Regions from separate parts of the Streptomyces sp. NPDC057950 genome, predicted to be linked through region 4. Evidence: riboswitches for the same ligand, from Rfam matches in the RefSeq annotation. Region 4 holds a riboswitch; each other region holds the start of a gene.
What was found. A riboswitch is a leader RNA that binds a small molecule or an ion and turns the genes downstream of it on or off. The one in region 4 is predicted to bind thiamine pyrophosphate.
Positions count from the first base shown of each region.

Region 1: another riboswitch for thiamine pyrophosphate. It lies ahead of ACFVTC_RS11565 (purine-cytosine permease family protein); the one in region 4 lies ahead of thiO (glycine oxidase ThiO).
Region 2: another riboswitch for thiamine pyrophosphate. It lies ahead of ACFVTC_RS32885 (thiamine ABC transporter substrate binding subunit); the one in region 4 lies ahead of thiO (glycine oxidase ThiO).
Region 3: another riboswitch for thiamine pyrophosphate. It lies ahead of thiC (phosphomethylpyrimidine synthase ThiC); the one in region 4 lies ahead of thiO (glycine oxidase ThiO).

Region 1 is NZ_JBHVPP010000005.1:190,222-197,238, reverse strand. Features, by position in the region: gene ACFVTC_RS11580 (type III PLP-dependent enzyme) at 255-1,475, shown strand; gene ACFVTC_RS11575 (hypothetical protein) at 1,591-1,824, shown strand; gene ACFVTC_RS11570 (maleylacetate reductase) at 1,830-2,909, shown strand; TPP riboswitch at 3,061-3,155, shown strand; gene ACFVTC_RS11565 (purine-cytosine permease family protein) at 3,145-4,539, shown strand; gene thiD (bifunctional hydroxymethylpyrimidine kinase/phosphomethylpyrimidine kinase) at 4,679-5,491, shown strand; gene ACFVTC_RS11555 (ArgE/DapE family deacylase) at 5,576-6,850, opposite strand; gene ACFVTC_RS11550 (Lrp/AsnC family transcriptional regulator) at 7,015-7,017, shown strand, end outside.
Region 2 is NZ_JBHVPP010000023.1:94,211-101,227, reverse strand. Features, by position in the region: gene ACFVTC_RS32890 (ABC transporter permease) at 1-981, opposite strand, end outside; gene ACFVTC_RS32885 (thiamine ABC transporter substrate binding subunit) at 957-2,039, opposite strand; TPP riboswitch at 2,117-2,235, opposite strand; gene rlmN (23S rRNA (adenine(2503)-C(2))-methyltransferase RlmN) at 2,275-3,381, opposite strand; gene ACFVTC_RS32875 (phosphatidate cytidylyltransferase) at 3,653-4,780, opposite strand; gene frr (ribosome recycling factor) at 4,780-5,337, opposite strand; gene pyrH (UMP kinase) at 5,475-6,245, opposite strand; gene tsf (translation elongation factor Ts) at 6,425-7,017, opposite strand, start outside.
Region 3 is NZ_JBHVPP010000014.1:54,295-61,311, forward strand. Features, by position in the region: gene ACFVTC_RS23175 (DUF5326 family protein) at 28-240, shown strand; gene ACFVTC_RS23180 (IclR family transcriptional regulator) at 582-1,379, shown strand; gene ACFVTC_RS23185 (SsgA family sporulation/cell division regulator) at 1,479-1,916, shown strand; gene ACFVTC_RS23190 (YibE/F family protein) at 2,000-3,568, opposite strand; TPP riboswitch at 3,640-3,796, shown strand; gene thiC (phosphomethylpyrimidine synthase ThiC) at 3,789-5,618, shown strand; gene ACFVTC_RS23200 (VWA domain-containing protein) at 5,771-7,017, shown strand, end outside.
Region 4 is NZ_JBHVPP010000002.1:175,271-182,287, forward strand. Features, by position in the region: gene ACFVTC_RS05000 (deoxyribonuclease IV) at 1-329, opposite strand, end outside; gene pknB (Stk1 family PASTA domain-containing Ser/Thr kinase) at 430-2,376, opposite strand; gene ACFVTC_RS05010 (thiazole synthase) at 2,673-3,467, opposite strand; gene thiS (sulfur carrier protein ThiS) at 3,471-3,671, opposite strand; gene thiO (glycine oxidase ThiO) at 3,668-4,846, opposite strand; TPP riboswitch at 4,844-4,955, opposite strand; gene ACFVTC_RS05025 (NAD(P)/FAD-dependent oxidoreductase) at 5,243-6,475, shown strand; gene ACFVTC_RS05030 (Rv2175c family DNA-binding protein) at 6,861-7,017, shown strand, end outside.

The DNA.
Region 1 (7,017 bases), on a different contig from region 4:
ATACCGGCTACGCCTTGGCGCCCGCGGACCTGCTTCCCGCGGAGCGCGCGGCTCTGTTCCCCGTGGCGCCCGCGGCTCTGCTGCCCGTGGCGCCTGCGGCTCTGCTCCGCGTGGGGCCCGCTGCTCGGCTCCGCGTTTCCGGCGTGGCCCCGCTCCCCGTGTCGCGCGCCGGCCGGTCGGCGATGTCGGCCGGCCGTTCGCCACCCCCGTCGCGTGCCGACGACACCTTGCGCCATACGACCCGGAGTGCCCCAATGATCACACCCCCGCGCGCGGTGCGCGACCGCATCCTCTCCCTGTCGCCCACGGAACTACCCGCCTACGTATACGACTTGGCGGCTCTACGCGCCCACGCCACGTCCGTCAGAGCCGCCCTGCCCGATCGCGTCGAGCTGTACTACGCGGTCCAGGCCAACGGGGAACCGGAGATCCTGGCCGAGCTCGGCCCGTACGTCGACGGTTACAAGGTGTCCTCCGGCACCGAACTGGCCCACGTGGCCGAGGCCGCCGTGGACCGTCCGCGGGTCTTCGGCGGTACGGAGAAGACCCCGACGGAGCTGGCGGACGCGCTGGAGCGGGGCGTGACACGCTTCCAGGTCGAGAGCGAGTACGAGCTGTACATGCTGGCGGGGCTGGCCCAGCGGCACGCTCCGGACCGCCGGGTGGCGGTGCTGCCGCGGTTCGACCTCCCGGTGCCCGACGGTCTTCTCACGGCGGACGGCGGCGGGTCCGCCACCGCCTCCGGACTCGATCCCTCCCGGGCCGACACGATCGTCGGCCTGCTCACCGACGGCAGCTATCCGAACCTCGAACTACGAGGTGTCCACGCCCACTTGGCCAACGGCGTGCACGCCGAGGAACACCTGGCGCTGGCCGGGTCCGTCGTCGCCTGGACCCTGGAACTGGCCGCCCGCAACGGCCTTCGGCTCACCGAGGTGGACATCGGGGGCGGTATGGCGGTGGACTACGACCGCCCCGAACGCCGCTTCGACTGGCACGCGTACGGCGAGGGCCTCGCCCGGCTCGTCGCGGCCCACCCGGGGCTGACGCTGCGGATCGAGCCCGGTCGCGCGCTGACCGCGTACTGCGGCTGGTACGCGAGCGAGGTGCTGGACGTCGAGCACGGCTCCAGCGAGGACTTCGCCGTCATCCGTGGCGGCGCCGTCCACCTGCGCACCCCTGTGACCGGGCGCCACGACCAGCCCTGGTCCGTCCTCGAAGTGGAGCCATGGCCGTATTCCTGGCCGCGTCCCGTGGTGCGGAGGGAGCGTGCCACCCTCACCGGCCAGCTGAGCACGCCGAAGGACGTCCTGATCCGCGACGTCCGGGCCCAGGGCCTGCGGGCCGGTGACCGTGTGGTGTTCTCCCTCGCGGGCGCCTACACCTCGTCCGCCCCGCACCGGGCCCACACGCGCTATCCGGAACCAGGCTTCCACTTCCTGGACGCGAGCGCCGACGGCGACCGGTCCCGATGACCGATGATCGATGGCCGATGGCCGTGCGACGGAACACCAGGAGTTGCCGCCGGGGGCGCGGGGGCGCATCCTCGGACACGCCTGGCAGGATCGTGCGCCGGACCAGGAGAGTGGCATGACCGTCGAACCGACCGACTTCACGACAGACCTCCCGACCGCCTTCATGAACGAGTCCACGGCCGACTCCACGGCCGACTCCACGGCCGACGTCGTCGACGCCGTGTTCGCCGTCGGGCAGGGCCTGGTCCAGGAGGTCGCCGAGACCGACGATCCTTCCCTGCCAGGGGAGTTCGGCCTCTCGGCCCCTCTCCGGCTCGCCCGCTTCGACCTCGTACGGGAGCAGGCATGAGCGCCATGGACACCCCGCTCGACTTCGCGTACGAGACCCGGCCGGGCCGGGTCGTCTTCCGGCCCGGCGCCGCCGTGTCCGCGACCCCCGGCGAGGTCGCCCGGCTCGGTCTGCACCGGGTGCTGGTGGTCTGTGGCAGCCGGGGCGAGGTCACCGCCCGCGCGGTCGCCGACGCGCTGGGCGGCCAGTGCGCGGGGCTGCACGCCGAGGCCCGGATGCACGTACCCGCCGAGGTCGCCGCCCGCGCCGTCGAGGTGGCCCGCGAGATACGGGCCGACGGCTGCGTGGCGGTCGGCGGAGGCTCGGCGATCGGCCTCGGCAAGGCGATCGCGTTGCGCACCGGGCTGCCGCTGATCGCCGTGCCGTCCACCTACTCCGGCTCCGAGATGACTCCGGTGTGGGGTCTGACCGAGGACGGCGCCAAACGCACCGGACGCGACCTCGCCGTCCAGCCCCGAAGCGTCGTCTACGATCCCGAACTCACCCTCGGTCTCCCCGTTCCCCTCTCGGTGACCAGCGGTGTCAACGCCCTCGCGCACGCAGTCGAAGCCCTGTACGCGCCCGACGCCTCGCCCCTCGTCTCGCTCATGGCCGAGGAGGGGGTCCGGGCGATGACGGGGGCCCTGCCGGCCGTGGCCGCCGCACCCGGCGACCTCGCCGCGCGCAGCCGCGCCCTGTACGGCGCGTGGCTGTGCGGCGCCTGCCTCGGTGCCACCACCATGGGCCTGCACCACAAGCTGTGCCATGTCCTCGGCGGCACCTTCGGCCTGCCGCACGCCGAGACGCACACGGTGGTCCTGCCCTACGTCCTCGCCTACAACGCGTCCGCCGCGCCCCGGGCGATCGCCACGCTGTCCAGGGCGCTCGGCACGGACGACGTCCCGCGCGCCCTGCGGGAGCTCGCCAGGGGTCTGGGAGCGCCCAGCACCCTCGCCGAACTCGGCCTGGAGGAGGCCGACTTGGCGGAGGCCGCGGCGCAGGCCGCCGGTCAGGCGTACCCGAACCCCCGCCAGGTCACCGCGCACGGCGTGCTGGGCCTGCTGACAGCGGCGTACGAGGGCTGGGAGCCGCGCGTCGGCCCCTGAGAGCTGTCCCGCGACAACGCCGACGCACGGACTTCTCGCCCCCGGTCGCGCGGGTCCCCGCGCCCCTTGCCCGGGACGTACCGCGCCCCTTGCCCGGACGTACCGCGCCCCCTGCCTGGGCCGTGCGCGCGGGCCGGGCTATCCTGACGCCGAACCGGACACGGGGTGCCCCGCACGTGGGCTGAGATCACACCCGTCGAACCTGAACCAGTTAGGACTGGCGGAGGGATGTCTCATGTCGTTGCCGTATGCCCGTGGTGAAGTGGCCGTCGGGGGCCCGCAGGGCGTCTTCGACGGGCGGATGCCCGAGGCCCCCGGCGATCTGCGCGTCGAGGCGCGCGGCATCGCCCCGGTGCCGGAGGACCACCGCTACGGCGGCCCCGGCCGCCTCTTCACCGTGTGGTTCGCCCCCAACCTGACGATGACCGGCGTCTTCACCGGTACGGTCGGCATCGCGCTCGGCCTCGACTTCGCCACCGCGCTGACCGCCGTCGTGCTGGGCACCCTGCTGGGCGCGGTGCCGACGGCGTACCTCGGCACCTGGGGCAGCCAGACCGGCGCCGGACAGCTGCCGCTCGCCCGGCTCGCGTTCGGACGGGCCGTGCTGGTGCCGGGTGCGCTGCAGTGGCTGTCGTCGATCGCCTGGGACGCGCTGATCGGCCTGTTCGGCGGGGACGCGCTGGCGCAGTTGTGCGGCTGGCCGTTCTGGCTGGGTGTGCTGGTCATGATGGGCGCGCAGGGAGCGCTCGGCGTCCTCGGGTACGAGGTGATCCACCGGCTCCAGACCGTGATGACGTTCGCCCTCGCGGCCGCCTTCGCCGCGCTGACGGTGAAGCTCCTGAACGGCGACCACCCCGCCGCCACCGCCTCCGCGCACGGCGCAGACCGGGCCGGGGCCTTCGTCCTGACCTGCACCATCGCCCTCAGTCTGGCGCTGTCCTGGGCCCCCTACGCCAGCGACTTCAGCCGCTATCTGCCGCGTACGGCGTCCCGGCCGCGGATGTTCTGGTGCACGCTCGCCGGTGTCAGCGTGTCCTTCGTGGCCGTCCAGGCGCTCGGTCTGTGGGGCGCCTCCGTCTTCACCGACCAGACCGCCCGCGGCGTCGACACCCTGCTGGGCGGCGGTGTCCTCGGTGCCTTCGGGCTGCTCGCCGTGGCCCTGGCCGCCCTGAGCAGCAACGCCATGAACGACTACAGCGGCTCACTCGCCCTGCAGACCATGGGCGTACGCCTGCCGCGCCCGGCCGCCGCCGCGCTGGCGGCCGTACTCGGCTTCCCGCTCGTGCTGTGGATGCACGCCGCCGACACCACGACCCGGTTCCAGAACGTGCTGCTGCTCGTCGGCTACTGGATCCCCGGGTTCGTCGCGATCGTCGTCGTCGACTGGCTCGTCCGGGCCAGGGCGCGAGCCGGCGCGCCGGTCGATCTGTCCGCCGAGAGCGCCCGTCCGCGGCCGTGGTGGCCCGCGCTGGTGGCGTTCGTCGGTGCCTTCGCCGCGGCGGTGCCGTTCATGAGCACCAGCCTGTACGTCGGTCCGGTGGCGCGGGCCCTGCACGGTGCGGATCTCGCCTACGGGGTGGCGTTCCTCGCGGCCCTCGTGGTGTACGCGCCGCTACGGCTGCGCCGCTGACCACGGCCGCCGCCGGTCACGGGCCGCGTCGTCCCGCACCTCGCACTCGTCACCCGCCACGCCTCACCCGTCTCGCCTCACCCGCCACGCCTCACCGCCACGCCTCACCGTCTCGCCTCTCGTACGGAGCGAACCCGCCATGTCCTCGAACACCCCCGCCGCCCCGCCCCGCGTCCTGACCGTCGCCGGATCGGACTCGGGCGGCGGCGCCGGCATCCAGGCCGACCTCAAGACCATGCTGGCGCTCGGGGCGCACGGGATGAGCGTGCTGACCGCGGTCACCGCGCAGAACTCCCTCGGTGTGCAGGGAGTCTGGGAGCTTCCGGCCGAGGCGGTGCGCGCGCAGTACCGCAGCGTCGTGGACGACATCGGGGTGCAGGCGGTGAAGACCGGCATGCTCGGCTCCGCACTGCTCGTCGAGACCGTCGCCGAGCTGCTGTCGGACGTCGCCGCGCCCGTGGTGGTGGATCCGGTGAGTGTCTCCAAGCACGGTGACCGGCTGCTGGCCGACGACGCGCTGGACGCCGTACGGGCCGCGCTGCTGCCGCTCGCGACGGTGGCGACGCCGAATCTCGACGAGACCGCCGAGCTCACGGGGATCGAGGTGACGGGGGAGCGGGACATGTGCCTGGCCGCGGAACGGCTGTTGTCCCACGGTCCCCGCTGGGTCCTGGTGAAGGGCGGCCATCTGCCCGGCGAGGCCGCCGACCTGCTGACCGACGGGGCCGAACGGCTCTGGTTGCGGGCCCCGCGCCACGACAACCGGCACACCCACGGCACCGGCTGCACCCTGGCCTCGGCCATCGCGGTGGAACTGGCGCGCAGGCGGACGGTGCCGGAGGCGGTGGGACGGGCCAAGGAGTACGTCACGGGCGCGATCGCGGCGGGCTTCCCGCTCGGTTCCGGGCTCGGACCGGTCGACCACGGCTGGCGGACGCGCGCGGGGCGCTGAACGTCCGGGGGCCCGTGGACCCACCGGGCCCGTCGTCCTCCAGGCGCCGGTCCCACCGGGTTCCCACGGTACGCAGCGTGGCCCTTACCGGGTTCCCACGGTGCGCAGTGTCGCCAGGACCAGCGCCTGGGCGACGGCGACCGTCTCAGCGAGGGACACGTGCTCGTCGGGGCCGTGGGCCAGGCGTACGTCCCCGGGACCGTACTGGAGTGTCGCTATGCCCGCCCCGGCGTAGAGCCGCAGGTCGCTCCCGTAGGGGGCACCGCGTTCCCGGGCCGGGGGCGCGCCCGTGACGTCGGCGTGCGCGGTGCCGACCGTCTCGCGCAGGGGATGGCCGGCCGGGAGCCGCCCGCTGGCGAACTGGCCGCCGGGCCAGGAGACGACCGCGGGATGCCCGCGCAGCCACGGATCGGCCGCGCACGCCTCCGCCACACAGCGTTCGAACGCGGCGCGTGCCGCGGCCGGGTCCTCGCCGAGTTGCAGCCCGAGCCGGCCGTCGGCGACGAGCAGCCCCGGCACGCTGCTGGCCCAGTCCCCGGCCTGGAGCATTCCGACGGAGACGCTGTACGGGAAGGGGTACTCGGCCATCAGCGGATCGGGTGTCTCGCTGCGGGCGGCCTCCAGCCGGGCCAGGGCGGCGGCGATGGGGGCGTAGGCGTCGATGGCGCTCACCCCGGCGTCACGGGTGCTCGCGTGGGTGGACCGGCCGGGCACGGTGATCCGGAAGGTCAGGGCACCGGCGTTCGCGGTGACCAGTGTGCCGCCGGTCGGCTCGCTGATGACGCAGGCGTCGCCGGTGTGGCCACGGCGCAGGGTCCCGAAGGCCCCGATCCCGCCGTCCTCCTCGCCGACCACGAAGTGGCCCGCCACGCTGCCGCGCAGCCGTACCCCGGAGGCCCGGATGGCGGCGAGCGCGGCGACGTTGGCGACGACCCCGGCCTTCATGTCACAGGCGCCCCGGCCGTGCACGACGTCTCCGCGGACGCTCGGGACGAAGGGGGCGCCCGCCCACTGCGCGAGGTCACCGGGCGGCACCACGTCGACATGACCTTGGAGGATCATGGTCGGACCGTCCTCGGCGCCGGGCAGCGTGGCGACGAGCCCCCATGCCTCGTCGCGTGGCACCTCCATGCCGGGGAAGCCGGGCTCGGCGCGCAGAGCGGGCAGGTCCATCGACCACAGGTCGATGTCCAGGCCGGACCGGCCGAGGTCCCGCGCCAGACGGTGCTGCAGCTCGGACTCGGCCGCGCTTCCGGTCACGCTGGGCACGGCCAGGGTGTCGAGCAGCATGGTGGCGACGGCCGTTTCGTCGACCGCCTCCACGGCGGCGGACTCCTCGGCACTGAGCACTGCGCGCATGCCACACGCTCCTTTCGCGGGTGGACGACGAGGGGGCGTGAGGATGCTACGAACAGTTCCGGTACGCAAACAATCGCCGTTTGTTTCCGTCCAGGATCGATTTCTTGTGAAGAATGAGCCTGCATGGTGATTTCTTGCGCGGAGAGAGGGTGAGCGACTTGGCCATG
Region 2 (7,017 bases), on a different contig from region 4:
GGTGTCCAGGGACCGCTGGACCAGCACTCCGAGCGGCAGCACGAGCAGGACCGCGATGCTCGCGAGCACTCCCGTGAGCAGCGCCCACTGCCCGGCCCCGCGCGGCCGGCGGGCGGTCGTCTCAGGGGCGACCAGACGCAGGGCGGTCTCCCGGCGGCGTACGGTCCCCGCGTGGACGGCGAGGATCGCGCCGACGGCCACGAACTGGATGATCGTCAGCACCGCCGCCGTCGCGAGGTCGAAGATCTCCGAGGTCTGCCGGTAGATCTCGACCTCAAGGGTGGAGAAGGTCGGCCCGCCGAGGATCTGGACCACCCCGAACGAGGTGAAGGTGAAGAGGAAGACCATGAGCGCCGCGGCGGCGACGGCGGGGCTCAGGGCCGGGAGCGTCACCGTGCGCCAGGCCGCGAACCGGGAGGCGCCGAGCACGCGCGCGGCCTCCTCCTGTCGCGGGTCGAGCTGCGACCAGAGCCCGCCGACCGTGCGGACGACCACCGCGTAGTTGAAGAAGACGTGCGCGAGCAGGATCGCCCAGACGGTGGTGTCGAGCCGAACACCCCACAGGCCGTCCAGCAGTCCGCCGCGGCCGATCAGCGCCAGGAACGCCGTACCGACGACGACGGTGGGCAGCACGAACGGGACGGTCACCACCGCGCGCAGAACCTGCTTGCCCCGGAAGTCGAAGCGCGCGAAGACGTAGGCGCCGGGGAGCGCGATCAGCAGGGTCAGCGCTGTCGAGGCGAGCGCCTGCCAGGTGGTGAACCACAGCACGTGCCGGATGTCGGACCGGCCGACCACCTCACCGATCCGTCCGAGCCGCCAGACCCCGTCGGCCTCGAGACCGCGGGCCACGATCGCCGCGACGGGGTAGGCGAAGAAGACGCCGAAGAACACGACCGGCAGGGCCATGAGCCACAGCCGCGTCGCGCTCCCGCGCCTTCTGGGCGCCGCCTCGGCTACTTCAGTACGAGCGAGGTCCACGACTTGACCCACTGGTCACGGTTCTTGGCGATCTCGGCCGGGGCCAGGGTCTCGGGGTGCTCGGCCTGCGGACCGAACTTCACGAACACCTCGGGCACCTTGGCGGTCTCACGGACCGGGTACACGAACATGTTCAGCGGCATGTCCTCCTGGAACCTGAAGCTGATCAGGAAGTCGAGGAGCGCCTTGCCGCCCTTCGTGTTCTTCGCGTTGCTCAGCAGCCCCGCGTACTCGACCTGGCGGAAGCAGGTGCCGTCGGCGACCCCGGTCGGCGCGGTCTTCGGCTTCGGGTCGGCGTAGATCACCTCGGCGGGCGGGGAGGAGGCGTACGAGACGACCAGCGGCCGGTCGGCCTTGGCCTTCTTGCCGCCCGCGGACCCCGAGAACTCGTCGTTGTAGGCCTGCTCCCAGCCGTCGACCACCTTCACGCCGTTGGCCTTGAGCTTCTTCCAGTAGTCCTGCCACCCGGCGTCCCCGTACTTCGCGGCGGTCCCGAGCAGGAATCCGAGGCCGGGCGAGGACGTGGACGCGTTCTCGGTGACGAGGAGGTTCTTGTACGCGGGCTTGATCAGGTCGTCGAAGGAGGTGGGCGGCGCCAGGTGATGCTTGCTGAAGTAGGCCTTGTCGTAGTTGACGCAGATGTCGCCGGAGTCGATGGGCGTGACCCGGTGCTTGCCCTCGTCGACCCGGTAGCGCTGGACGATCTGGTCGGAGCCCTTGGGCTCGTACGGCTGGAACAGCCCGTTGTCGAGCGCGCGGGAGAGCAGGGTGTTGTCGACGCCGAAGAAGACGTCCCCCTGCGGGTTGTCCTTGGTCAGGATGGCCTTGTTGACGGCCTGGCCGGCGTCTCCGTCCTTGAGGATCCTGACCTTGTAGCCCGACTCCTGCTCGAAGGCGTGCAGCACGCTCTTGGAGTAGGCGAAGGAGTCGTGGCTGACGAGGGTCACGGTCCCGGGGCCGGCGGCCTTGTCGCCGGAGCCGGACGAGCCGCACGCGGACAGCGTGACGAGGCCCAGTGCGACGACCACGGCCGCGGTCGTCCTCTTCTTGGTGCTCACTGAATTCCTCCTGGGGTGACCAGGAAGAGACGCGGCCCTGCCCGGGAACTCGGCGGTTCCCGGGCAGGGCGCAACAGCTTGAGTGATGCCCGAACTTCCTACCCAGAATGACCTGGGCGAGGTTCAGAGGGTCTGCGGCCCACCGGTGCTCCGGCTGCCGCACTCTCAGCGCTGTGGCGCTCCCCTGTCGGAATATGAAGATGTCGGAATATGGAAATGTACGTGCCGGGTCAGACTACCGCTCGGTCGCCGCGAGCTGGCCGCACGCCCCGTCGATCTCCTGGCCCCGGGTGTCCCGGACGGTGACCGGCACGCCGTGGGCCGCGATGGCCTCGACGAACGCCTTCTCGTCCTCGGGTCGCGAGGCGGTCCACTTCGAGCCCGGGGTCGGGTTGAGCGGGATGAGGTTGACGTGCACGGGCTTGCCCCTGAGCAGCCGCCCGAGCCGGTCACCGCGCCACGCCTGGTCGTTGATGTCCCGGATGAGGGCGTACTCGATGGAGAGCCGGCGCCCCGACTTGGCCGCGTACTCCCAGCCCGCGTCGAGCACCTCCCGCACCTTCCACCGCGTGTTCACGGGGACGAGGGTGTCGCGCAACTCGTCGTCCGGCGCGTGCAGGGAGATGGCGAGGCGGCACTTGAAGCCCTCGTCGGAGAACCGGTGGATGGCCGGGACCAGTCCCACCGTCGACACGGTGATGCCGCGCTGGGAGAGCCCGAGGCCGTCCGGCTCGGGGTCGGTGAGTGCGCGGATGGCGCCTACCACCCGCTTGTAGTTGGCGAGCGGCTCGCCCATGCCCATGAAGACGATGTTGCTCAGCCGCGCCGGGCCTCCGGGGATCTCGCCGTCCCGCAGCGCCCGCATGCCGTCCACGATCTGGTGCACGATCTCGCCGGTCGACAGGTTCCGGTCGAGTCCGGCCTGGCCGGTGGCGCAGAACGGGCAGTTCATCCCGCATCCCGCCTGGGAGCTGATGCACATGGTCACCCGGTCCGGGTAGCGCATCAGCACGGACTCGACGAGCGTGCCGTCGAAGAGCCGCCACAGGGTCTTGCGCGTGGTCTCCTGGTCGGTCGACAGATGCCGCACGACGGTCATCAGCTCGGGAAGCAGCGCTTCCTGGAGCTTGCCGCGCGCGGCGGCCGGGATGTCCGTCCACTCCGCGGGGTCGTGCGCGAACCGGGCGAAGTAGTGCTGCGAGAGCTGCTTGGCGCGAAACGGCTTCTCCCCGATCGCGGCGACCGCCTCTTTACGCTCGGCGGGCGTGAGGTCGGCAAGGTGCCGCGGCGGCTTCTTGGCTGCGCGGGGGGCGACGAATGTGAGTTCTCCGGGCTTCGGCATAACCCTTCCAGTGTCGCAGATCAACACGACCGTCCCGGGCCGGAGCGGGGTGGGGGTGGTCACCTACGGGTGCAGCCCGTCGACTTCGGTCGGTCACCTGCCCGTGGGCGAAGGCGGACGCGCGGGAATCGCGCGCGTCGGACGGGTCCGTGGAGAGTCCATCGGCCCCCGAGGACGCGGCCTCGGCCCGGGATCCGGGATCGCGCCGCTCAATGCGGTGAGGGGCCCGTCGCCCTGTGGACGACGGACCCCTCACCGGAAAGTCCGCGGGTCAGCCGGACCCTACGAAGATCACCAACAGGAGCCAGACCACGGGTGCCGTCGGCAGGAGCGAGTCCAGGCGGTCCATGATGCCGCCGTGACCCGGCAGCAGTGTGCCCATGTCCTTGATGCCCAGGTCCCGCTTGATCATGGACTCGCCGAGGTCACCGAGTGTGGCGGTGGCCGCGACCGCGAGGCCGATGATCAGGCCCTGCCACCACGTGCCGTCCTCGATCAGGAACTGCAGACACAGCGCGCCCCCGACCATGGCGAAGACGACGGCTCCGACCAGGCCCTCGCGGGTCTTGCCGGGGCTGATGCGGGGCGCGAGCTTGTGCTTGCCGAAGCGCCAGCCGATCGCGTACGCGCCGGTGTCGCTGACGACCGTCAGGAGCAGGAACGTCAGAACGCGGCGCGGACCGTCGTCCGCGGTCAGCATCATCGCCACGAAGGTCGCCAGGAACGGCACGTAGAAGGCGGCGAAGACGCCGGCCGTGACGTCCTTGAGGTACCCCTCGGGCGGTTCCGTCATCCGCCAGACCAGTACCGCCAGCGCCGTGAGTGCCATCGCCACCCACGCGCCCTCGGCACCTCGTACATAGCCGGCGACGACCATGGCCGCACCGCCGACCGCCAGTGGCACGAGCGGCGCTTTGATGCCCTTGCGTTCCTCGAGCCGCGAGGTGAGCTCCCACAGCCCCACCACCACGGCGACGGCGACCACACCGACGAAGACGGCCTTGACGACGAACAACGACGCGATGATCACCGCACCGAGCCCGACGCCCACCCCTATCGCAGCACCGAGGTCGCGACCTGCACTCTTCTTCGGTGCGGGGGCGGGCTGCTGGGCGGCGCTGGGCATGGGCTCCTGCGGCTTCTGCGACGGGTTCCCGTAGGACCCCGCCGCCGGTCTGTCGTCGCGAACCGGGGGGCCGCTCAGCCGAGCGGCCCCCCGGTCGTCATCCTGGTCTCCGCCGTGAGCGGGTCCCTCGGGCACGATGGGCATGGGGCGAGTGTGCTGCGCGTCATGCGCATCGTACGCGGGACCCGCCGGGCCTGCCCCCTGGGCAGACCCCTGGTCGGAGGGCCCCCAGTACCCGGCTTGCGGCGGTGCCCCCCAGGAAGAGTCGTTCATCAGACCTCGAGCAGCTCCGCTTCCTTGTGCTTCAGGAGCTCGTCCACCTGCGCGACGTACTTCGCGGTGGTGTCGTCGAGCTCCTTCTCCGCACGGCGGCCCTCGTCCTCGCCGACCTCGCCATCCTTGATCAGCTTGTCGATGGTCTCCTTCGCCTTGCGGCGCACGGAGCGGATCGAGATCTTGGCGTCCTCACCCTTGGTCTTGGCGACCTTGATGAACTCCTTGCGGCGTTCCTGGGTCAGCTCCGGGAAGACCACGCGGATGATGCTGCCGTCATTGCTCGGGTTGACACCCAGGTCGGAGTCGCGGATCGCCTGTTCGATGTTGCGCAGCGCGCTCTTGTCGAACGGGGTGACCACGGCCATGCGCGGTTCGGGGACCGCGAACGAGGCCAGCTGGTTGATCGGCGTCAGCGCGCCGTAGTAGTCGGCCACGATCTTGTTGAACATCGCCGGGTGCGCACGGCCGGTGCGGATCGCGGCGAAGTCCTCCTTGGCGACCACGACGGCCTTCTCCATCTTCTCCTCGGCCTCGAGGAGGGTCTCTTCGATCACCACTTGCTCCTGCGTGTCTTGAGTAGGCCCGGCAGCTGTTCCTCGTCGGGGTGGCAGCCGGCTGCGTCGCGTCTTGTTCCTGCACGGTTCCGGACCGGCAGGACATTGTCCATCCCCCGGTCAGGGTCCGTCCCGGGTCAGGCCCGGCCGCTCGGGTCACCCACGAGTGTGCCGATCTTCTCACCCTTGACGGCCCGAGCGATATTGCCCTCCGCCAGGAGCTCGAAGACCAGGATCGGCAGCTTGTTGTCACGGCACAGCGTGATGGCGGTCATGTCGGCGACCTTGAGGTCGCGGGTGATGACCTCGCCGTAGCTGAGCGAGTCGAACTTGACGGCCTCGGGGTGGGTCTTGGGGTCGGAGTCGTAGACCCCGTCGACACCGTTCTTGCCCATCAGCAGGGCCTCGGCGTCGATCTCCAGGGCACGCTGGGCGGCCGTGGTGTCGGTGGAGAAGTAGGGCATGCCCATACCGGCGCCGAAGATGACCACACGGCCCTTCTCCAGGTGCCGTACGGCGCGCAGCGGGATGTACGGCTCGGCGACCTGGCCCATGGTGATGGCGGTCTGTACGCGGCTGTCGATGCCCTCCTTCTCCAGGAAGTCCTGGAGGGCGAGGCAGTTCATCACCGTGCCGAGCATGCCCATGTAGTCGGAGCGTGCCCGGTCCATGCCGCGCTGCTGGAGTTCGGCGCCGCGGAAGAAGTTGCCGCCGCCGATGACGACGGCGATCTGGGCGCCGCCGCGCACGACGGCCGCGATCTCGCGGGCGATCTTGTGCACCACGTCGGGATCGACGCCCAGTCCGCCGCCACCGGCGAACGCCTCACCGGAAAGCTTCAGCATGAAGCGTCCGGCGCCTTTGCCGTCGTCGGTCTTCTCGCCTTTGTCGGCCTGGGTGCTGGTCATGGAGATCTCCTCATGGTGCACATACGAAGAAGGCCATTGCCGGTGGGGTGTTGGCTCCCATGCTCGGCAATGGCCTCCTCGTCAGATCTGCTGTCGTCCGGCACGCACACGCGCGTGCCGACGTACGCGGACGACTGCTGTCGACCCTATAGGGGTCGCGCGTCGATCGCTGTACGGACTCAGATGCCGACCTTGATGCGCGCGAAGCGCTTCAGGGCGACACCGGCCTCGTCCAGGACCTGCTGGACGGACTTCTTCTGGTCCAGCGCGTAGGGCTGGCCCAGCAGGGTGGCCTCCTTGAAGAAGGCGTTGACGCGACCCTCGACGATCTTCGGGAGGGCGGCCTCGGGCTTGCCCTCGGCGCGGGTCGTCTCCTCGGCCACGCGGCGCTCGGACTCGACGACCTCGGCCGGGACGTCCTCCCGGGAGAGGTACTTCGGGGCGAAGGCGGCGATGTGCTGCGCGACACCCTTGGCGAGCTCGGCGTTGGCCTTGTCCAGCTCGACCAGGACACCGATCTGCGGGGGCAGGTCGGGCATGGTGCGGTGCATGTACGCGGTCACGTAGACGCCGGAGAACTGGGCGAAGCGGTCCAGGACGATCTTCTCGCCCAGGTTGGCGTTGGCCTCGTCGACGAACGCCTGAACCGTCTTGCCGGGCTCGATCTCGGAGCCCAGGAGGGTCTCGAGGTCGGCCGGGGAGGTCTTGGTGACGTGGTCGGCGAGCCGGCCGGCGACGGCCTGGAACTTCTCGCCCTTGGCGACGAAGTCCG
Region 3 (7,017 bases), on a different contig from region 4:
GGGCGAAGAGAGGCAAGGACAACGGCGATGCGAGAGATCTTCAACGGGATGCCGTGGTGGGTGAAGTGGATCGCGGTGCCGGTCATCGCCCTGTTCGTGTTCGGCACGGTGATAGTCAGTGTGCTCACGGTGGTGATCGGCCTGCTCTTCAAGGCGCTGGTCTTCGTCGCGCTCGTCGGCGGCCTGATCTACGTGGTGCGGAAGTTCACGTCGAGTTCGTCCTCCCGCGGCGACTGGTGACGCACAACCGGGTGAGTCGCGGGTAACGGGCGGGTGGGCAAAGGGAACCTCAGGTTCCCTCGCCCGAGGGAAGTTTTCCGGCGGGGCGGTCTGCGAGCGGTGGCAGGCGGTTAAAGTCCGGAATTCGACGCGGGGCTGACTCCCCGCGGGCAGCGCACAGCCCCCTCCCGTGTCCCCCCGCACGGGCGGTCCCCCTCGCGCTTCGGGAGTGCCCCTTGGCCACGGTTGACACCGCACCCACAGAATCACTCACGCCACCCCTCCAGCGGTCCAGTGCCTCCGCCGCGTCCTACGCACCGCCGGCCCAGCCGCGTTCCTCACCCGCGGAGATCCGTGCCCCCCTGCCGGCCGCGCGCACCGACGGGCTGGAGACCGCGCCCCCGGAATCTCACCCGACAACCCTGATCGGCTCCGTGCAACGGGCGATGCGGCTCCTGGAGGCCGTCGCCGCGCGCGAACACGGGGCCCCCGCGAAACAGCTCGCCCGGGAGGCGGGACTCGCGTTGCCCACGGCCTACCACCTGCTGCGCACCCTGGTCCACGAGGGCTATCTGTGCCGGGAGAAGGGCCTGTTCTTCCTCGGCGAGGCCGCCGAGCGGCTGAGCAGCAGCGGAGCCCAGCAGAAACGTCGCAGCACATTGAGCGACGCGCTCGCCCGGTGGCGCGACGCGATCGGTGCGCCCGTGTACTACGCGGTCTACCGCGACGGTGAGATCGAGGTCATGTGCGTCGCGGACACCCCCGGGAACCCGGCGGTGGAGGAGTGGGCCGACTTCAGGGAGACCGGGCACGCCCACGCGATCGGCAAGTGTCTGCTGTCGCAGCTCGACGAGAGGGCCCGCCGGGATCACCTCGACCGCTATCCGGTGCAGTCGCTCACTCCGTACACGGTGCGCGACAACGCCGGCCTGCTGCGGCGTCTGGAGCGGACGGGACGGATGGATCCCGTCACCGAGCGCCAGGAGTACGCGCTGGGCACGGTGTGTGCCGCACTGCCCATCACCGCGGGTGCGACCGCCGCGACAATGGCCATTTCTCTCCCTGTCCACCAGGCCGATCGACTGCTACCGGCGGCACGACAATTGCAAGGTGAGATCGGAAGACTACTGGGGACACTCGCGATCTCTATCAGCATCTGAAAACTCACTCCTTGTGATCTCTTGTGTACGTTGAGCAAGATTCCAGCAGTGTCAGGGGGACGATTCCTGGCCAGTCGACGGCAAACGACGGGGTAGGCGATGCGCGAGTCGGTACAGGCAGAGGTCATGATGAGCTTCCTCGTGTCGGAGGAGCTGTCCTTCCGCATCCCGGTGGAGCTGCGCTACGAGACCTGTGATCCGTACGCCGTGCGGCTGACCTTCCACTTGCCCGGAGACGCGCCCGTGACCTGGGCCTTCGGGCGGGAGTTGCTGATCGACGGCGTGGGCCGGCCGTGCGGCGACGGCGATGTGCACATCGCGCCCGCCGATCCGGACGCGTTCGGGGAGGTGCTGATCCGGCTTCAGGTGGGCGGCGACCACGCTCTGTTCCGGTCCGGCGCGGCGCCGTTGGTGGCCTTCCTCGACCGCACCGACAAGCTCGTACCGCTGGGGCAGGAGCGTTCCCTCGCGGATTTCGACACCCATCTCGACGAGGCGCTGGACCGCATCCTCGCGGAGGAGCAGAGCGCGGGCTGAACGTTCCCGCACCTTCGCGGAGGAACGCTTCCTCACTCCGTGGAGGAACGCTTCTGCACGCCCGGGGCGGGCGTGCGGTGGCTTCAGTGCTTGCGACGACGGCCCTTGCCGCCCCGGACCGGTCCCCGGGCCCCCACGGGCTCCTGTACGGGCGCCACGGGCCCTGTGGCCGTCGTGGGGACGCCCGGAGTCCCGGTGCGGTCCGCGGAGACCACCAGGGCCGCCAGCGCGGTGGTGACCGGGACCGAGGCGACCAGGCCGATCGAACCGACCAGGGTCCGCACGATCTCCTCGGCGACCAGTTCGCTGTTGGCGACCGCGCCGACGCTGCTCTGCGCGATCGAGAAGAGCAACAGCAGCGGCAGCGCGGCTCCCGCGTACGCCAGGACGAGCGTGTTGACGACCGACGCGATGTGATCGCGGCCGATCCGGATACCCGCGCGGTACAGGCCGCGCCAGCCCATGGTGGGATTGGCCTCGTGCAGCTCCCAGACCGCCGAGGTCTGCGTCACCGTCACATCGTCGAGCACACCGAGCGAACCGATGATCACGCCCGCGAGCAGCAGACCACTCATGTCGATGGAGGGATACAGGCCGTGGATCAGACCGGTGTTGTCGTCGGTGTTGCCGGTCAGGGCGGCCCAGCCGATGAACACCGAGCCGAGCACACCGATCAGGATCAGCGAGAGGAGTGTGCCGAGCACGGCCACCGAGGTACGGGCCGACAGGCCGTGGCACATGTAGAGCGCGATCAGCATGATGGCGCTCGCCCCGACCACCGCCACGACCAGCGGATTCGCCCCCTCCAGGATGGCGGGCAGGATGAAGAACGTCAGGATGAGGAAACTGACGGCCAACGCGATCAGCGCCATGAGCCCACGCATCCGGCCGACCACCACGACGGCCAGTGCGAAGATCCCGGCGAGGAGCGCCATCGGGAACTTCCGGTTCACGTCGGTGACCGAGTACTGCAGATCCTTGGGCGCCGAGGGCTCGTACGCGACCACGACCTTCTCGCCCTGGTGCAACTGCCGTGACTGGTCGGGCTGGACGATCTCCGTGAACGTGCGCCCCTTGTCCTTGCCGGTGTCCACCCGGACCGTCGCCTTCTTGCACTCGCCCGTCGCCTGCCGCTGGGCGGAGGAACCCTCGGCGGTGGAGGTGTCGCCGGTCGGGGTGTCCCCCGAGGCGTTCACCGACTTGCAGTCCACCTGGACGACCTGGGTGACCGTGGCCTGCTGGCTCTGCCGGTCGAAGCCGACACCCGTGCGTTCGTGTGACGGGGCGCCGCCGGGCCAGAGCACCACGAGACCCACGACGACCGCCGCGGCGAAGGGAATCAGCACCGCCGCGATGACCTTGCGCAGATGCTTGGAGACGGGCGCGGCGGGGCCATGACTGTGGCTGTGCGAGTGCCCCGGCCCGAGATGGGTGTCCGGCCCGCGCCCCTCCCCCGACCCGTTGCCGCCGCCCGGTCCGTGTCCGCGGCCGGGTCCGTGCCCATTGCCACCCTCCGGCCCGTGGGCGTGCCCGCGGCCGTTTCCGGAGCCCTGTCCATGCCCGTGCCCCTGCCCCTGCCCGTGGCCGTCGCCGGGACCGGAGCCGCGCCGCGGCTCGGACGGCGGGAACGGGGGTTGCTGCATCGTGGTCACCGACCGATCATCGCAAGAACGGCGAGGGCCCTCTGTTCACCGCGCCAGACATGACGCTAGCGTGGAAGCACCTTTGCACACGCGGGAGCTCGGAGCACCGGGCTGAGAGGGCGCTGACCTCCGTCTCAGCGATGTTTCACATGAAACATCGGCGGACGGAAACCGCTGCGTCGACCGCTGAACCTGTTACCGGGTAATGCCGGCGTAGGGAGTAGGTCTCATGACCAACAAGGACGTACGCACGCCTGCCTCCAGCCAGACGGACGAGCCGTCGGCCGTGTCCCCGGGCGAAGAGCCCACGGGGGCCGGGCAGTCCATCGGGTGGCACAAGGCATACGTCGGGGGTTCGCGCCCCGACCTGCGGGTGCCGGTCCGTCAGGTGCACCTCACCAACGGTCAGTCCGTCACGCTGTACGACACCTCCGGCCCGTACACCGATCCGACCGTCGACACGGACGTACGCAGGGGACTCGCTCCGTTGCGCGAGCACTGGATCGTCGCGAGGGGTGACACCGAGGAGTACGCGGGCCGTCCGGTCCGCCCCGAGGACGACGGGATCAAGCACACGTCGCCGCGCGGGGGCCTCCGCAACCTCGACGCGGTCTTCCCGGGCCGGCCGCGTCAGCCGCGTCGGGGCCGCCCCGGAGAGGCGGTCACCCAGCTCGGGTACGCCCGCCGCGGCGAGATCACCCCCGAGATGGAGTTCGTGGCGGTCCGCGAGCACGTCGACCCCGAGGTCGTCCGCGAGGAGATCGCCGCCGGCCGCGCGGTGCTGCCCGCGAACGTCAACCACCCGGAGATCGAGCCGATGATCATCGGCAAGCGGTTCCTGGTGAAGGTCAACGCCAACATCGGCAACTCCGCGGTGACCTCCTCGATCGAGGAAGAGGTCGAGAAGATGACCTGGGCGACCCGCTGGGGCGCCGACACGGTCATGGACCTGTCCACCGGCCGGAACATCCACACCACGCGGGAATGGGTCCTGCGCAACTCCCCCGTTCCCATCGGCACGGTGCCCCTCTACCAGGCGCTGGAGAAGGTCGACGGCCGCGCCGAGGAGCTGACCTGGGAGATCTACAAGGACACGGTCATCGAACAGGCCGAGCAGGGCGTGGACTACATGACGGTCCACGCGGGCGTGCGGCTGCCGTACGTACCGCTCACCGCCAACCGCAAGACCGGCATCGTCTCGCGCGGCGGCTCGATCATGGCGGCCTGGTGCCTGGCCCACCACAAGGAGTCGTTCCTCTACGAGAACTTCGAGGAGCTCTGCGAGATCCTCGCCGCCTACGACGTCACGTACTCGCTCGGCGACGGGCTACGGCCCGGTTCGATCGCGGACGCCAACGACGCCGCCCAGTTCGCCGAGTTGAGGACGCTCGGGGAACTCAACACGATCGCGAAGCGTTTCCACGTACAGACGATGATCGAGGGCCCGGGACATGTCCCGATGCACAAGATCAAGGAGAACATCGACCTTCAGCAGGAGATCTGCGATGAAGCTCCGTTCTATACGCTCGGCCCGCTGACCACGGACGTCGCGCCGGCGTACGACCACATCACCTCCGGCATCGGTGCCGCGATGATCGCCTGGTGGGGCACGGCCATGCTCTGCTACGTCACGCCCAAGGAGCACCTGGGCCTGCCCGACCGTGACGACGTCAAAACCGGCGTCATCACCTACAAGATCGCCGCCCACGCGGCGGACCTCGCCAAGGGACACCCGGGCGCGCAGGAATGGGACGGCGCGCTGTCCGACGCCCGCTTCGAATTCCGCTGGGAGGACCAGTTCAACCTGGCCCTCGACCCCGACACGGCACGTGAGTTCCACGACGAGACACTGCCGGCCGAGCCCGCCAAGACAGCGCATTTCTGCTCCATGTGCGGCCCGAAGTTCTGCAGCATGAAGATCAGCCAGAGCATCGCGGAGCAGTTCGGTGGTTCCGCGGCCGAGGGGGCTTCGCCCGAGGAGATCGCCGAGGGGATGCTCCGGAAGTCGAAGGAGTTCGCGGCGGGCGGGAACCGGGTGTACCTGCCGTTGGCGGACTGACGCACCGACGCTCCGGGGAAGTGGTGCCCAGGGTCCGGCGCACCCTGGGCACCACTTCCCCCAAGACCGCGGAGGACGGCACCGTCCGCCGGGCCGGTATGTCTCGGGACCTCCCCCTGCGGACGGCCGGGTTCCGTCGGCAGACTGAGCCCATGACATCGACACCCATGAGCAAGGGCGCCAACCTTCCGGTGGCCGTCGGGGCCGTACGGGCCGTGCTCGGCTGGACGGGGGGTCCCGGCGCGCCGGACGCGGACGCCTCGGCCCTGCTGCTCGGTGCGGACGGTCGGGTCCGGGACGACGGGGACTTCGTCTTCTACAACCAGCCCCGGCACGCCTCCGGTGCCGTACGCCACCTGGGGAAGCGGCGGGACGCCGGTGTCACGACCGACACGGTCGAGGTGGACCTGCGCTCGCTGGAACCGCAGATCGAGCGGGTCGTGCTGGGCGCCTCGGCCGACGGCGGCACCTTCGGTCAGCTGTCCGGGCTGACCCTGCGGCTGCTCGACGCCGGGACGCGGCGGGAGTTCGCGCGCTTCGAGATGGAGGCGACGACGGAGACGGCGTTCATCGGCGGCGAGTTGTACCGGCGCGGCGGACAGTGGAAGTTCCGGGCGATCGGACAGGGGTACGCGTCCGGGCTCGCGGGTCTGGCCACCGACTTCGGCATCAGCGTGGACGAGGAGCCCGGCCTCCCCGCCTCGGCGCCGGTGGCGCCGCCCGCCGCCGTGCCTGCCCCTCCGTCCCCTCCGGCCCCTCCGGCCCCTCCGGCTCCCCCGGCATCCCGGACTCCCCCGGCACCTTCGGCATCACCGGCGCCCCCGGCCTCCGCGGCGCGTCCGAGCAAGGGGGAGGAGCGGCTGCCCGTGGACATGCGCAAGCGGCTCTCCCTGCGCAAGGAACAGGTGGCGGTCAGCCTGCGGAAGCACGGAGCGGAGGGTGTCACGGCACGTGTGGTGCTGATCCTGGACGCGTCCGGGTCCATGTCCTTCCTCTACGCGAAGGGCGTCGTGGCCGACGTGGTGGAGCGGATGGCCGCCGTGGCCGCGCAGGTGGACGACGACGGCGCGATGCAGGCGTGGACGTTCGCCTCCCACGCGGCCCGGCTGCCGGATCTGACCCTCGGCGAGTTGCCCGAGTGGCTCAAGCTCCACGTCCGGGTCGGTGAGCTGAGCCTCTTCCGACGGAGCAGGAAGCCGCGGAAGGGGCTGCTGGCCGGGCAGGTGGACATGCGGACGGTCGGCATCCAGAACGAGGAGCAGAAGGCGATCGCCGAAGTGCGTACGTATGTCAGGGAGCATCCGGCCGCCGATCCCACCCTGGTGCTGTTCTTCTCCGACGGTGGCGTCTATCGCAACAACGAGATCGAGCGGGAACTGCGGGAAGCGGTGGACGAGCC
Region 4 (7,017 bases):
ACGCCGAGCGCGCCTATCTCCCGGCCCCGGCGCAGCGAGTGCCGCAGGGACTCCACCGACCTCTCGGCCGTCGCCGCGGTGTGCGAACCGAAGTTGATCAGATACGGAGCGTGCACGTACGCGGGGATCGACCCGGCCGCGCAGGCCGCGCGGAACTCCTCGTCCTGCTTCGGGTTCCCGGCGGGCGTCGCCCAGCCGCGCGGGTTGGCGACGAAGACCTGGACGCTCTCCGCGCCCATCTCTCGCGCGTAGGCGAGACCGACGGAGTTGAGGCCGCCGGCCACGGGAACATGGCCGCCGACGGGATTGCGGAGCTGCTTGCTGGTCACACCCTCCAGGGTGTCACGCGCTCCGGTGCGCCCCGTCGGCGGACCTTCGGGTTCCGCTCGGTGGACCGCCCTGGACCGGTTCCGTGGCTTCCGGTCCCGGTCAGCGGATCTCGATGGTGATGGTCGATCCCTTGGGCGCGGTCCTGCCGCCGTCCACCGACTGCTTCTTGACGTGGTCCCCGAAGAGACCGAGCAGCCCACGGTCCTCGTTGACCTCGAACCCCGCGTCCTCCAGGGCCTTCGTCGCGTCGTCCACGCTGTCGCCCACCACGTCCGGCACCGGGACCATCTCCGGGCCCTTGGAGAGTGTCAGGGTGACGGTGTCGCCCGTGGCGGCCTCGCTGCCCGCGTCCGGCGACTGCTGGGCGACCTGGCCCTTGTCGAACTCCGAGGTGACCCGCCGGGCGGCGATCCTCACCTTGAGGCCCGCCTGTTCGAGCTCGGCCCTCGCGTCCTCGACGGACGTCCCGGTGACGTCCGCGATGTCCACCGGACTGCCCTTGCTGACGACGAGGGCGATGGCCGAACCGGCGTGCCGTCGGGTGCCCGCTTCCGGATCCGTACGGATCACCGAGCCGTTGAGCACGTCCCCGCTGAACTCCCGGGTGGTCATGCCCGCGGCGAGTCCGTCGTCCTTCAGCACTTCCCTCGCCTTGGACAGTGTGAAGCCGTTCAGGTCGGGCACCCGCACCGTCTTCGGGCCGTCGGAGACGGTCAGCGACACGGAGTCGTGGTCACGGATCCGCGCGCCGGGGTGCGGATCACTGCTGATCACGGTGCCGCGCTTCACGGTGTCGCTGTACGCGTGCTCGACCTGCCCGACGTCGAGCCCGGCCGCCTCGATCCGTGACCTGGCCTGCGTCTCGGTCTTCGCCAGCAGCAGCGGGACCTTGGTGAACTGGCCGGAATTGATGTACCAGACGCCCGCGCCGAGACCGAGCGCCAGCAGGATCGCGGTGACGATCAGGATCGTTCCGCGCCGGGAGCGAGAGCCGCGCCGCCGTGCGGGGGCGGGCGGCTCGGAGGCGAGCACACTGGTCTGCTCGAACCGGCTGGTCCGGTTGAGCCCGTCGGGCCCTTCGGCCTCGTTCACCGGCAGCAGGCGGGGCACGGACAGGGAGCGCGGGATCACGCTCGTACGGTCCTCGGCGTTGTCGTGGCCCGCGGTGACGGCCTGCGGCGGCACGGCGTCGAGCTGCTCGGCGGTCAGCCCGGCCCGCGCCTCCAGCACCTGGCCGAGCAGCGTCACCGCGTCGTGCGGGCGCAGGCCGGGATCGCGGGCGGTGGCCGCGGCGACCAGCTGGTCGAGCGCGAGGGGCATGCCCGGCACGGCGGCCGACGGCGGCGGCACGTCCGCGTGCAGGTGCTGGTAGATCACCTGGGCGGGGGAGTCACCGGAGTGCGGCTTGCCGCCGGTGAGCATCTCGTAGAGGACGACTCCGCAGGCGTACACGTCGACGCGGGTGTCCGCCGTGCCGTGCTCGATCTGTTCGGGAGCGAGATACGACACCGTGCCGAGCACGGACCCCGTCGTCTGCGTGACGGTGTCCACGGCCCTTACGAGGCCGAAGTCCGCCACCTTGACCCGGCCGTCGTCCCCTATGAGGACGTTCTCCGGCTTCATGTCGCGATGCACGAACCCGGCGCGGTGCGCGGCGCCGAGCGCGGCGAGCACCGGCTCCAGGACGTCCAGCGCGGCCCGCGGCTGGAGCGCCCCTCGCTCGCGCAGCACGTCGCGCAGGGTGCACCCCGCGACGTACTCCATGGCCAGATAGACGTACGACCCGTCCGCCCCCTGGTCGAAGACCTGGACCACATTGGGGTGCGCGAGCCGGGCCACCGACTTGGCCTCCCGTATGAACCGTTCGACGAACGAGACGTCGGCGGCCAGCGTCGGGTGCATCACCTTGAGCGCGAGCACGCGGTCCAGGCGGGTGTCCAGGGCCCTGTAGACCGTGGCCATCCCGCCGACCGCGATCCGGGCGTCGACGCGGTAGCGGCCGTCGAGCAGCTGCCCGACAAGCGGGTCCTGAAGGGTCGTATCCACGCAGGCGAGTCTACGAGCCGTCGCCGTCGACCCTCCTGTCGTGGCCCGTACCGGGGCGGGACTGCAGCCGACCTGTGACGCACATCGCGCCGAACGGGTGACGCGGGCCGCTCCGCCGGCGCCGGCCCTCGGCGCCCGGAACCCCGCCCGCTCCCACTGGCCGGAAACCGCCGCCCCGCGGCCACCGGGAGGAGCCCGTGACGGGACGGCCCGGGGTGACGGCGGGCCGGCGACCGCCCCGTAGTGGCACCCAGGGAGCCCTGAGGCAGACGGGACACTCGCGGCACGCCCTAGAACTAGAAGGCCGGCCTCTCGGGATCCAGCCGCGCCAGGCCCTCCGCGGGCGAGGACGCCGAGGCGAAGTGCCGCCGGGGAATCCGCCCCGCACGCCGCGCCAGACGTCCCGCCTCCACGGCGCGCCGCATGCCCTCGGCCATCAGCACCGGTTCCTGCGCACGGGTGACGGCCGAGGCGAGCATCACACCGGCGCACCCCAGCTCCATCGCCAGCGCCGCGTCCGACGCCGTACCCGCCCCCGCGTCCAGGATCACCGGCACGCGCGCGTGCTCCACGATCAGCTCGAAGTTGTGCGGGTTGCGGATCCCCAGGCCGGACCCGATGGGCGAGCCCAGCGGCATGACCGCCGCGCACCCGACGTCCTCCAGCTTGCGCGCGAGCACGGGGTCGTCGTTCGTGTAGGGCAGCACCGTGAACCCGTCGTCGACCAGCGTCTCCGCGGCGTCGAGCAGCTCGATCGGGTCGGGCAGCAGGGTGCGCTCGTCGGCGATGACCTCCAGTTTCACCAGGTCGGTGCCGAGCGCCTCCCGGGCAAGCCGCGCGGTCAGCACCGCCTCGCCCGCAGTGAAGCACCCCGCGGTGTTCGGCAGCACCCGGATGCCGAGCCGGCCGAGCACGGACAGGACGGAGCCGTGCGCCGCGGGATCCACCCGGCGCATCGCGACGGTCGTCAGCTCCGTCCCGGACGCCACGAGCGACCGTTCCAGCACGTCGAGGCTGGGCGCGCCTCCCGTACCCATGATCAGCCGGGACGAGTAGGACGTACCTCCGAGGACGAACGGATCGTCGGCCATGGGTCAGCCTCCTTGGACAGCGGTGAGGACCTCGACACGGTCTCCCTCGCGCAGGGACGTGGCGGACCACTGGGTGCGCGGGACGACGGTCTCGTTGAGCGCGGCGGCGACGCCGGAGGGCGCCGCCGTGAGGGTGGCGACGAGCGTGTCGAGGGCGGTGCCCGCGGCGACGAGCCGGCGCTCGCCGTTGACGAGGATGTTCATACGGGCTGCTCCGTGCGTGTCGGGCTGAACCGGTGGGGAGTGAAGGGGCGCGCTTCCTCGGGGAGCTCCCCCGAGGCGAGGACGTGCGCCATGACGTCCCCGGTGACGGGGGTGAGCAGGACGCCGTTGCGGTGGTGGCCGGTGGCCAGCAGCAGTCCGTCGAGCCCGGTCGGGCCGAGCAGCGGAGCGTTGTCGGGCGAGCCGGGGCGCAGTCCGGCCCGGGTCTCGGTGAGCGGCAGTTCGGTGATCCCGGGCACCAGCTCATGGGCGTCGCGCAGCAGCTCGTACACGCCGCCCGCGGTCACCGTGGTGTCCCAGCCCAGCTCCTCGCTGGTCGCACCGACGACGAGTTCGCCGCTCTCGCGCGGCACCAGATAGACCTGGCTGCCACGGACCACGGCCCGCACGGTGCGGCTCAGGAAGGGCGCGTACCGCTTCGGCACGGTCAGCCGCAGCACCTGCCCCTTCACCGGGCGCACGGGCGGCCTCACGTCGTCGGGCACGCCCTCGAGCCTCGCGCTGAGGCTGCCCGCGGCCAGTACCACCTGCGTCGCCGCCAGCACGTCGCCGCCCGTGGTGACGATCCCGGTGGCCCGCTCCCGGACCACCGTCAGCCGCTGAGCCCAGGTCCGGTGGAACACCACCCCGGCTCGCTCGCACGCTGTGACCAGGGCCTTCGCCAGGCGGCGCGGGTCGATCTGGTGGTCGCCGTCGACGCGCAGACCGCCACGGACACCGGGCGCGAGCATCGGTTCCAGCCGACGGCACTCACGGCCGCTGAGCCACTCCGACGCGAGCCCCGAACGGTTCTGCAGGGCGTGCAGTTCCCGCAGGTGGGCGCGGTCGTCGGAGTCCAGGGCGACGGCCAGCGTGCCGCACCGGCGGTAGCCGAGATCCTGGCCCGTCGCCTCGGTGAGCTCGGCGACGAAGTCCGGATAGCGGCGCGCGGAGGCGAGGTTCAGGCCCAGCAGGGTCTGCTCGCCGTAGTGGAGCTCGGTGACGGCGGCGAGCATTCCGGCGGCGACCTGCGCGGCCCCGCCGCCGGGTTCCGGGTCCACGACCGTCGTGGTGAACCCGCGCTGGGCGGCCCGCCAGGCCGTGACCAGGCCGATGATCCCGCCGCCCACCACCAGGACGTCGGACGTGACGGACCTCTCCGCCGGTGTACGCGACATGGGCGTCCAGCCCCTCCCTTCGCCGGCATGACCCGGATCAGGTTCGTACGGTCGGAGGCCGCCAGCCTCCCTCTCAGCCCGGTGCGTCCGGGCTCCCGCGAGTGCTCTACGTCGACCACCCTAGCTCGCCGCCGCGTGCCTCAGTAAGGGAGCCTCCGCCCATGGCCCATGCGCGCGACGGCCCCGTCCGGCCGCGGCCGGCGGAGAGCGGGGAGGGGGGGTCGTGGACGGGCGGCGGGACGAACGTGGCGGTCCGGATCGAGCGGATCGACGACCCCGACCAACCCGCACGGACCGCGCGCGCCGGACGGACCCGCCGACACCGGGCCGCATTGTGGAGCAGGTCACTGAGCACGTCCGCTGACTGACGGATTGTCAGGTGTCTATGGTGATCAGGTGAGCGAGCAGACGCAGGGGCAGAAGCAAGGGCCTACGGCACGCCGGGTCGTCATCGCGGGCGCGGGCATGGCCGGCGTGCAGACCGCGGTCGCCCTGCGCGAACAGGGATTCACCGGCGGTGTGACACTGATCGGCGCCGAGCCGCACCAGCCGTACGACCGGCCGCCGTTGTCCAAGGCGGTGCTGCTCGGAAAGGCCGAGCACTCCGCCTTCGACATCGACTTCGAGGCACTGGGCATCGAACTGAGACTCGGCTGCGAAGCGCTGGGCCTGCGCCCCGGGGACCACGAGCTGGACACCGCCGCGGGACCGGTGCCCTACGACCTCCTGGTGCTGGCCACCGGCGCGGAACCGATCCAGCTCCCCGGCGCGGAGGGCATGCCCGGCGTCCATCTCCTGCGCACCCTGGACGACGCCGAACGGCTGCGCCCCGTGCTGGCCCGGCAGCACGACATCGTGGTGGTCGGGGCGGGCTGGATCGGAGCGGAGTTCGCCACGGCGGCGCGCGAGGCCGGGTGCGCGGTGACGGTCGTCGAGGCCGCCGACCGGCCACTGGCCGGGGCACTGCCCGCCGAGGTGGCCGCGCCGATGGCCGCCTGGTACGCGGACAGCGGGGCCTCGCTGCGCACCCACGCGCGCGTGGAGCGCGTCGAGCCCGGTGCCGTGGTGCTCGACGACGGGTCCCGGGTGCCCGCGGGCGCCGTGGTCGTCGGCATCGGCGCCCGGCCCGCCACCGCCTGGCTGGCCGACTCCGGCATCGAGCTCGGAGCCCACCGCGAGGTCGTCGCCGACAGTCACCTGCGCACCTCCCTGCCGGACGTCTACGCGGTCGGCGACTGCGCGTCCTTCCCCTCGGGCCGGTACGAGGAGCGCCTCCTCGTCCACCACTGGGACAACGCCCTGCAGGGACCGCGCACGGTGGCGGCGAACATCATCGGCGAGGCCCCGGTGGCGTACGACCCGGTTCCGTACTTCTGGTCCGAGCAGTTCGGCCGTTTCGTCCAGTACGTCGGCCACCACGCGCCCGCCGACACGACCGTCTGGCGCGGCGGCTCCTCGGGCGCCGCCTGGACGGTCTGCTGGCTGCGCGACTCCCGCCTCGTCGCGCTCCTGGCGGTGGGGCGCCCCCGCGATCTGGCCCAGGGCCGCCGTCTGATCGAGGCGGGCATGCCGCTGGACCCGGAGATCCTGTCGGATCCTTCACGTCCGCTGAAGGACGCCACGGCCTAGGCGGGCACCCAGGCCCCCGTTCGGGCGGCGACGCGAGGGGCCGGGCCTGCCCGGCCCGGTGGGCTCCCTCGCCGGGGGGGCGGCCGGGCGACCGGGGCCGACGAATCCCGCCGAGCCGCTCGCCCGAGGGCGGCCCTGCGGCCCTGCGGCCCTGCGGCCAGGCAACCGGGCAACCGGGCAACCGGGCGGCCGGGCGGCCGGGCGGCCAGACAACCGGGCGGCCGGGCGGCCGGGCGAGTGAACCCGCCGGATCCGCTCGCCGCGTGGCCCGCGCCCGCGCCACCGTGCCGGAATTCGGTGGAATTCCACGAGATTCACGCGCTTCTGACGCGGGACGGGCGGCGCTCGGGTACCGAGTGTCAGTCCGGGATGGCAGGCTTGTCCCGTGACCGAGATTGACGCAAAGATCGATGCTCTCGTCCCCGCCTGGCTCACCCTCCCCGACATCGCCGAACAGTTCGGCGTCGAGGTGACCCGCGTCCGGCAGCTGGTCAAGGAAGGCCAGCTGATCGCCGTACGCCGTGGTGAGAACCGCGCGCTGC